One region of the Terrisporobacter hibernicus genome, then DNA from elsewhere that is predicted to be linked to it. Evidence: riboswitches for the same ligand, from Rfam matches in the RefSeq annotation. Region 1 holds a riboswitch; each other region holds the start of a gene.
The links. Region 1 has a riboswitch for lysine ahead of JW646_RS07435 (aspartate-semialdehyde dehydrogenase). Riboswitches for the same ligand answer to the same signal wherever they lie in the genome.
Positions count from the first base shown of each region.

Region 2: linked by a shared signal. The riboswitch ahead of JW646_RS01910 (amino acid permease) and the one ahead of JW646_RS07435 (aspartate-semialdehyde dehydrogenase) in region 1 are both predicted to bind lysine.
Region 3: linked by a shared signal. The riboswitch ahead of JW646_RS00910 (Na+/H+ antiporter NhaC family protein) and the one ahead of JW646_RS07435 (aspartate-semialdehyde dehydrogenase) in region 1 are both predicted to bind lysine.

Region 1 covers NZ_CP081135.1:1,542,056-1,545,350, forward strand. Annotated here, with positions in the region: gene JW646_RS07430 (L-serine ammonia-lyase, iron-sulfur-dependent, subunit alpha) at 1-1,124, opposite strand, end outside; lysine riboswitch at 1,392-1,562, shown strand; gene JW646_RS07435 (aspartate-semialdehyde dehydrogenase) at 1,697-2,695, shown strand; gene dapA (4-hydroxy-tetrahydrodipicolinate synthase) at 2,761-3,295, shown strand, end outside.
Region 2 covers NZ_CP081135.1:384,416-387,710, forward strand. Annotated here, with positions in the region: gene JW646_RS01905 (GGDEF domain-containing protein) at 1-97, opposite strand, end outside; gene JW646_RS01910 (amino acid permease) at 294-1,745, opposite strand; lysine riboswitch at 2,021-2,197, opposite strand; gene JW646_RS01915 (voltage-gated chloride channel family protein) at 2,353-3,295, shown strand, end outside.
Region 3 covers NZ_CP081135.1:189,420-192,714, reverse strand. Annotated here, with positions in the region: gene JW646_RS00915 (Na+/H+ antiporter NhaC family protein) at 1-1,331, opposite strand, end outside; lysine riboswitch at 1,499-1,674, shown strand; gene JW646_RS00910 (Na+/H+ antiporter NhaC family protein) at 1,784-3,295, shown strand, end outside.

The sequences.
Region 1 (3,295 bases):
CCAGTTTCGTCCATTATTTTAACTATTTGGTCAAAAGTAACTTGATGTTCTCCATCAGTTAATAATGAATAGTTAGCAGCATCTAATGCTCTTTGAGCACCCATTGCATTTCTTTCTATACATGGTATTTGAACGTATCCGTAAGCTGGGTCACAAGTCATTCCTAAGTGATGTTCTAAACCGATTTCCGCAGCATATTCTATTTGTCTTAATGATCCACCTTTTAAGTAAGCTATTGCAGCAGCAGCCATTGCACAAGCAACTCCTACTTCACCTTGACATCCAACTTCAGCACCTGAAACAGATCCGTTTCTCTTAACAAGAACACCAACTATACCTGCTACAGCTAAAGCTTCAACTAATTGCTCATCAGTGTATCCTTCATAGTCTTTCATTGCGAAGAATATTCCTGGTAAAACACCTGCAGAACCACATGTTGGAGCAGTTACTATAACGTATCCTGATGCATTTTGCTCTGAAGCAGCTAAAGCATAAGCATAAACTAATGTATTTAATTGCTTCTTAGCAAGATATTGCTTATAGAAATATCCAGCTTTTCTTTCTAGATTTAATTTACCTGGTATAACTTCTGTAGCTTTTAAACCGTCTTCTACTGATTTTTTCATAGCATCTTTAATAGTTACTAAGTAATCCATTATATCAGCATCGTCGTAAGTTTTTACGTAGTCTACGAAGTTTTTATTATTTTGGTTACACCAAGCTATTATTTCTTCCATAGTTGAATGAGGGTAAGTGTCGTTTCCACCTGCATTTCTCATTCCTTCTTCAGCTATTGTACCTCCACCAACAGAGTAGATAGTCCAATCTCCCATTACGTTTCCGTCTGCATCTATAGCTTCTAACATCATACCATTTGGATGATATGGTTTAACTATATCTTCTCTCCAAAGTATTTCAACTTCTTTTGGCTCAAGCGTTTTCTTGATTATATAATCAGTTAAATGCCCTTCTCCTGTTGCAGCTAAGCTTCCGTATAAGTGAGCTTTATAGCTAACAGCTTCTGGGTATTTGTTCTTAAATTGTTCAGCAGCTCTTTGTGGTCCCATTGTATGTGAGCTGGAAGGTCCATTACCTATTTTGTAAAGTTCTTTTAGTGATTCCATTTTGTTCCTCCTCGGGGATTTAGATATTCTTTTTATTTTAATAAGAAAACATATTCCCAATTAAAATTATATATTTCCAATAATAATAGTAATTTAAGAATTATTTACCTCTAAAAAATATTTTTATAAATATTAAATAACATATAAAACATTTTACCTAAAATGCGACAAAAAATCTAGATGTTGTTTGAGGTAATTTTTTACATTTTTATTGATTTTTTCATTTTTTTGTACTACTATTATTAATAATTTAAAAAAACTATCTTAACCTAGGGTAGAGGTGCAGTGGTTAAAAGTATTTGAAAGTAGTCGGCAGACGTTAATATTCAAAGAAAGGAACCATTGCCGAAAAGGTAATCTTGGCAAAGATTATTTTTGGGGTTATGCATAATATGTATAACACTGTCACTTATTTTTAAGTGGTGAGCTACAAGGTTTACTTTGACATGTCGTTTTAAACGTACAAAGTATACCTTTGTACGTTTTTTTATATATATAAATATAAAGCTCTCCCTTAAATTTTCTCTATGTTATTAATGTTAAATCTAAAATATATTACGGGGTGATTAAAAATGAAAAAAATTAATGTTGCTTTAGTTGGTGCCACTGGTATGGTGGGAAGAACTTTTATAAAAATTTTAGAAGAAAGAAATTTTCCAATAGATAATATCTATATGTTCTCTTCTGCAAAATCTGCAGGTACAACTGTTAAATTTGCAAACAAAGATGTGGTTGTAGAGGAATTAAATGAAAATTCTTTTGATAGAGATATACAAATAGCTCTATTTTCTGCTGGTGGAGGAATAAGCCAAAAATACGCACCAATAGCAGCTTCTAAAGGAGTAATTGTTGTTGATAATTCAAGCCAATGGAGAATGGATCCTAACGTTCCACTCGTTGTTCCAGAGGTTAACCCAGAAGCAGTAAAAAATCATAAGGGAATAATTGCAAACCCAAACTGCTCTACTATACAAGCTATGGTTCCTCTTAAACCATTACATGATAAATATGGTTTAAAAAGAGTTGTTTACTCAACTTACCAAGCCGTATCAGGTTCTGGAGTTAGAGGAGTTCAAGACTTGGAGGATGGAATCCATGGAAAACCAAACACTTTCTACCCTCATCCTATAGCCTTTAACTGTCTTCCTCATATAGATGTTTTCGAAGAAAACGGATATACAAAAGAAGAAATGAAAATGGTAAATGAAACTATGAAAATCTTAGAAGACTATAATATTAAAGTTACTGCTACTACTGTAAGGGTTCCAGTAAGAGGTGCTCACAGTGAGTCTATAAACTTAGAGTTTAATAAACCATTTGAGTTAGAAGACGTATTTAGTACTCTAAAAAATACTGAAGGTATAGTTATAGTTGATAATCCTGCTAACAACGAATATCCTCTAGCAGTTGATGCTGAGGGTCATGATGAGGTTTACGTAGGAAGAATCAGAAGAGACTTCAGTGTGGATAATGGTGTTAATATGTGGGTTGTTGCTGACAACATAAGAAAAGGGGCTGCTACTAATGCAGTTCAAATAGCTGAATTATTATTAAAATATGATTTAGTATAAAAATGAACTTTAATAAATATTAATTAATAGAGATTAAATTTAAGGTAAAAAGGAGAGGTTTGTTTATGATTTTTAAAGGTTCTGCAGTTGCTTTAGTTACGCCATTTGATGAAAATGGAAAGGTTAATGTTAAAAAGATAAAAGAATTAGTGGATTTTCAAATTGAAAATGGCACTGATGCTATAGTTGCTTGTGGTACTACTGGTGAAGCCAGCACTATGAATGACGAAGAACATTTATTAGCAATCAAAACTATTGTTGATGCTGTTGATAAAAGGGTTCCTGTAATAGCTGGCACAGGTGGAAATGACACTGCTCACTCTATCTATATGAGTCAAGAAGCTGAAAAATTAGGTGCAGATGCTCTTTTAATTATAACTCCTTACTATAACAAGGCTAATAAATCAGGACTTAGAAAACACTTTGTATCTATTGCAAATAGTGTTAAACTTCCTATAATTTTATACAATGTTCCTTCACGTACAAAGGTTAATATCCCTCCTTCACTTGTTGCTGATTTAGCTAAAAATGTGGATAACATTGTAGCTCTTAAAGAAGCTTGTGGAGATTTAGCTCAAGTAGCTGAAGTTTGCAGGTTAG
Region 2 (3,295 bases), 1.2 Mb from region 1:
TAGAAATAATTACAAATGCTAAAGTCACTACCATTAAAATTCCAACTGAAAATATCCTTAATAATAATGTCAAGTATTTTTTACCTTTTTCCCCCATTGTGCCTCCTATATGTACTAAGTTTCAATATGTATGTTTCCAATTTTATACATTTTTCGACTTTATGTCAATTATAATAAACTTCACATTTGTCTATGTAATTTCCTTAAAAGTAAAAAAGACTTGGACTTTCCATTACAAAGTCCAAGTCTTTTAATTACTTTCAATTATCACTATTTATTTTTCATCAAAGATCCTACACAGCCTTTTTCTTATCTTCCAATCTACTTTTGTTAGATTTATTATAAGACTTTTGTGACATAAATCTAATAACAAGTCCCATAGCTATAAGGATTAATGGTCCACCATAAGTTTTCACTATTAGTAAAATTGCTTCCGTTCCACTAGATCCAACTACATAGTCAAGTCCTGCCCCCAAGAATCCTGTACAAGATAATACTAAAGCTATTCCTGACATAGTGTATGCAAGTACATCTGATTTAAAGAATTTAAAATCAATGTTTTTGTTATTTTTTCTAAATGACATATATGCAAACATCAGGATTATATATGGTATAACAACTGTTAAAGCTGATAAGTCTGTTAACAATTTGAAGAATGCATCTATAGACTTTAGGCCAAACAGTGGTATGGCTATTAGTACTATTAATATTGCACATTGAACCCATAGGGCGTTTACTAATGTTCCATCTTCTCTTTTCTTAACTAAGAATTCTGGGAATGTTCCTTTTGGAACTTCTCCAAACATTGCTCTTATTGGAGATTCCATCCATATTATATAAGCTGCTATTGATGTTACTAAGAATATTGCTGCATATATTTGAGCTACTATTTTTCCGTTTATTCCAAAGTTGTTTGCTACTATACTGTAAACCACATAACCTGCGTCTTTTATGCCTGCACTTTCCAAAACATCTGGCGATGCTATTAACTGTATAGCCACAGAACCAAGTATATATGATAATGCTATAAGTATAGTTGCTATAACCATTGCTTTTGGAAATGTCTTTTTAGGATTTTCTGTTTGTTTTATATATGTTCCTGCAACTTCTGAACCTGATACTGCAAATAGTAACCAAGAAAAAGTTGAGAAATAACTTACATTAAATTTTGGAACAACACTCTCCACACTAAACTCAGTTGCAGAAGGTGTCCCGTTAAAATACCCAACTACAGCCATTACTACAAATATTACTGTTGCTGCTAGAGTAAATTTCCCTCCAAAATCAGCCAACTTAGAGAATTTGCTAACTCCTATTGTTGCTATATATGTCATGGCTATACATATAAATATTGATAGTATTGGTAACAAGTAAGCATTGGAATCAGTAAATACATTTCTTCCAAGTAAAGCCCAAGATGCTGCTACAGGTATTCTAGAAAATACCATTTGTAGATAGAAAAGTATCCCTATAAAATAAGACCATGTACTTATGAAGGCCCATTTTTCACCTATTGCTTGTTCTACCCAAGTATAAATTCCCCCATCTTTGTCTTTGTTAAAAGAAGCCATTTCAGCTATAACTCCACAAAGTGGTAAAAAATATAGTACAGATACTATCACCCATGAAGGTATAGCAGTTGCCCCTAAATATACTGCATTACTTGCTATATTAGTAAAATTAAAAGTAGGAACAAATATAAGCATTACTAATGCCCATAGTTTAATTTTTTTATTTTCTCCCATGATGTCTCTCCTCTACATTAAATATTTCCCATATAAAAAATTTGCTTGGCTTGAATGACGTATTAGTGAAACACTTCATATGGCCAAGGAGATGTATTTTCTATTCTCTGTCAACAACCTTGTCATAGTTTGCAAGTTGGTTATTACATATTATTTATAAACTCATAGCACTCAACTTCCACACATGTAAAAAAGCCTTGAGCTTTACACTCAAGGCTACGTAAATACAAAAATACACTAATATGAATATAGTATATTTAGGTATATATTATCCCTTAAATGATAGCTCACCACAAAATAATTTGTGACAGTGATACAGATATTCTCTGCATCCCCAGCCGTACAACCTTTCAGCTTCAATTATACAACTTCGGCGATACTTCCTTTCTTAGTAAATCCTCCTGCTTTTACTCATTACTAGTACTATTAATTACCGCACCTCTATCTTTTTTATACTTCATTTAAATTTATGTTATGATTATACATTTTTAAAGTAAATTTGTAAATAGATTTTTAGTTATTTAATTATTTTTAACAAATAGCCTTGCTTTTACAAGTCACATATATAAACAAGACAATTTTTTGATATAATAAATTTGTATACAGTATGAAAGAGGTGGACAACATTAAAAATTTAATAAGACATGCAAAAGAAAGCAAAATTACATTTAACAATTTTGTAAAATGGTTTGTTCTATCAATAATCTCAGGAATATCTGTTGGAGTTGTAATATCATTTTTTTTAAAAAGCTTAGAATATGCAACAACAACTAGAGAAAATCATCCCTGGTTATTATATTTATTACCCCTAGGAGGAGCCTTAGTAAGTTTTCTATATTTTAAATACGGAAAAGATTCTGCAAAGGGTAACAACCTTATAATAGAACAAATAAACAACTGTGAGGGTTACATTCCAAGTAGAATGGCACCACTTGTATTGTTTGGAACATTTATAACACACTTATTTGGTGGATCAGCAGGGCGGGAAGGAACAGGAGTTCAAATTGGTGCTAGTATCTCTGCAACCCTGGGAAGAATACTAAAATTAAAAGATATAGACTACAATATCCTTATAATAAGTGGTGTAAGTAGTGGTTTTGGTGTAGTATTTGGAACTCCAATAGCTGGTACAGTATTTGGTTTAGAAGTTCACTCCGTAGGAAAAATGAGATATGAGGCTATTATCCCTTGTTTAATTTCTAGTTACATAGGTACATATATATCTGAACTTTTTAATATACACCATACAAATTACCATATGGCAAATGTAGGTTTTGATAATATTGTTTTTATAAAAATTATAATATGTTCCATATTATTTGGACTTACAAGCAAATTATTTGCAGAACTTACACATTATCTAAAAAGAGTGTTTGCAAATAAATTTCCAAATACTTCACTGAAAAGTTTTGTTGGAGGATTAGTTATTATAGTAGCAATTATTATAATAGGAAATAGACAGTATTTAGGTCTTAGTTTAGATTTACTTAATAATGCTTTTCAATCACCAGTTTTTTATGGTGCATTTATTATAAAGCTTGTGCTTACAG
Region 3 (3,295 bases), 1.4 Mb from region 1:
ATAAAGAATTTTTGCAACTTATCTTTATAATAGTCCAAGTATAGGCAATAACATAAATGACAAATTGGAACTATATATAGAAAAATAGCATATGGGATAAATTTGTAATTACTTATGCCTAAGACTGAAGTAGGAACAAGTGCAGCTATACACCATGGAATTAAGGCAGATGTAATAATAGCGGAATTGGAAAATTCCATAGCTATATCCTCATTATTATAATTTTCATAGGTATCCTTAAGTATTTCTATAGTTAAAATAAAAGCTATAGTCTGGCTACATCCAATAGAGGCAATTATTAAGCCAAGTAATAAGGTTATAAAAAATAACTTGCTTCTATTTAGTTTTAATTTCTTTAAATACTTTTCCAAGCCGCCCAAAATATTTAATCCACTAAAAAATCCTGTTAAACAACATGAAATAATAATTATATAACAAGTTTTAAACATGGAAATAATACCGCCACCCTTAATAATATTTGATAAAGATGAAGACGTTTTATATCCAAATATAATATAATTACACAAATCTATCATAGTTATTTTTTGAATAAAAAGGCAAATTATTATTGATGTTATTATACTTATAGTTATTGATTTTGAAATTGAAACTTTTTTCAACGATAAAATAATAATTATAATAGCTGGTATTAATAAAATAAAACTTATATGAAAATCATTGTACAAAGTTAAACTTAGTGAATTATCAATAAAAGTCAAAGGATTTTTAAAGGAAAAAAATAAATAAAAAATAATACTAATTATAGTTGGAATAATACCAAAAACAAAAACCTTTCTAATATATTTAAATAAGTCGACTTTAGTTAAATTGCATAGAAGAAGTAAACTAGAAGATAAAGGTGAACATCTATCACCTAAATATGCACCAGACATAATGGCTCCTCCTACTAAATTTAAGTTAAGATTAGACGCCTGTGCAATAATAATAAGAGGTATACCTATGGAACTTACAGTACCAAAGGAAGTTCCAATTAAAATTGATGTTACAGCTGCTATTAAAAAACAAAACAATATAAATAGATTAGGGTTAATATATTTTAATGAATAATAAACTATTGATGGAATTGTTCCACAACTTAACCATACACTTATTAAAATTGAAATTAAGATTAAAATTTTTATAATTGGAAAACTTCTTTTAGACTCAAAAGTATATAATTTAAGAAGGTCTTTTATGGTTTTATTTCTTTTTAAACCAATTAAAGAAAATAAAATCAAAGAAATAGTTAAACCGTATCCTAAAAAAATATTATTAAAAACGCTAAATATTAGCATTGTTATTGTAATAATAATAATGAAAAAAATACTCATATAAATAATTCCTCCTATTATTTATCAATATAATAAAATTATAGAAGAAAAATATTAAAATATTAATTAAATATAAAAAATATTTATAAAACATATATAGTAAAAAATACGGTTTTACTTGTTGCTAAATAAAGTCAGGTAATATATACTCATATTAATAAGTGAATATTTAAGGTAGAGGTGCGATTTTTATCAGTAACAATAAGGAGTTAAGCAACGTTGATTTATTGTGAAAGGAAACATCGCCGAAGCGTATAACTGAAGCTTTAAGGTTATTTGGCTGGGGGTATATATAATATATATGCCACTGTCACTAAGAAATTAGTGTTGAGCTATCAAATGGATTTATAGTTTAGTATAATTATGACCTTGATGCTCTTACATCAAGGTTTTTTTAATGAAAAAAAATAGCCCTTATGATGTTCACTACAAAAATATTAGGGGGAAATAAAATGAGAAGAAGAAATTTAAGATTATTTTTAATGACAACCATGCTATTCATAATGACGACGGCACTATCTTTTGCAGAAGAAGTTGATGTTGCGGCACAAAATGCAGGTAAATTTGGTTTATGGACTTTAATACCACCGCTAGTTGCAATTTCACTTGCTTTTATAACTAAAAATGTTATAGTATCTTTGGTTATAGGAATTATGTCAGGTGGATTTATATTAAATATAACAGGGAACAATCCTTTTATGGCAATATTTTATTCATTTTTAGATTTAATTAAAAGAGCAGTGGAATCTCTAGCAGACCCATGGAATGCAGGTATAATTCTTCAAGTTTTAGCAATAGGAGGAGTTATAAATTTAGTTGGAAAAATGGGTGGAGCAAAAGCCATAGCTGAAGCATTATCAAATAAAGCAAAAACAGCAAAAAGTGCTCAAATAATGACTTGGTTTGCAGGACTACTTGTATTCTTTGATGACTATGCAAACTCTTTAATAATAGGACCTATGATGAGACCAGTTACAGACAAAATGAAAGTATCAAGAGAAAGATTAGCTTTTATAATAGATGCCACTGCAGCACCAGTTGCAGGTTTAGCAATTATTTCTACATGGATAGGTTTAGAAGTTGGGCTTATAGGTACAGCATTTGAAAGTATAGGAGTTGAAACAAATGCATTTGGAGTATTTTTAGATACAATTCCATTTAGATTTTATAATCTATTAATATTAGGATTTATAGTAATGACAGCTTTACTTTTAAAGGATTTTGGACCTATGAGAAAAGCTGAGTTAGAATGTAGAAGGGGAAGTCAAAATATTACTTCAAACGAAGAAGTAAATAAAAATTTAAGTAAACATGATGATATGGAACCATTAGAGGGTGTTAAACTAAGTGTGTGGAATGCAATAATACCAATAGGAGCGTTGATAGTTGGAGCGTTATTTGCATTTTATTACAGTGGATATACTGCAATAATGGGCGGAGAAGACAGTGCGGTAATTCAACTTATGCAAAACTCACCAGCATCATTTAATGCAATAAAAGAAGCTTTCTCAAATTCAGATGCATCTGTTGCTCTTTTCCAATCAGCTTTATTTGCTGGAATAGTTGCGATGGTTATGGGTGTATGTAAAAAAATGTTTACTGTATCAGAAGCTCTAGATATTTGGGTGGATGGAATGAAAACATTAGTAATAACAGGTGTAATATTAATATGTGCATGGTCACTATCATCTGTAATAAAAGAGCTAGGAACAGCAAAATATTTAATTACATTACTATCAGGTTCCCTACCTCCATTTATAGTACCAAGCTTAATATTTGTACTTGGGGCAATAATATCATTTGCAACTGGAACTTCTTATGGAACAATGGGAATACTTATGCCACTGGCTATACCTCTTGCATATTCAATAAACCCAGACATGTCTTATGTAATAGTTGCAACATCAGCAGTATTAACGGGAGCTATATTTGGCGATCACTGTTCACCAATATCAGATACAACA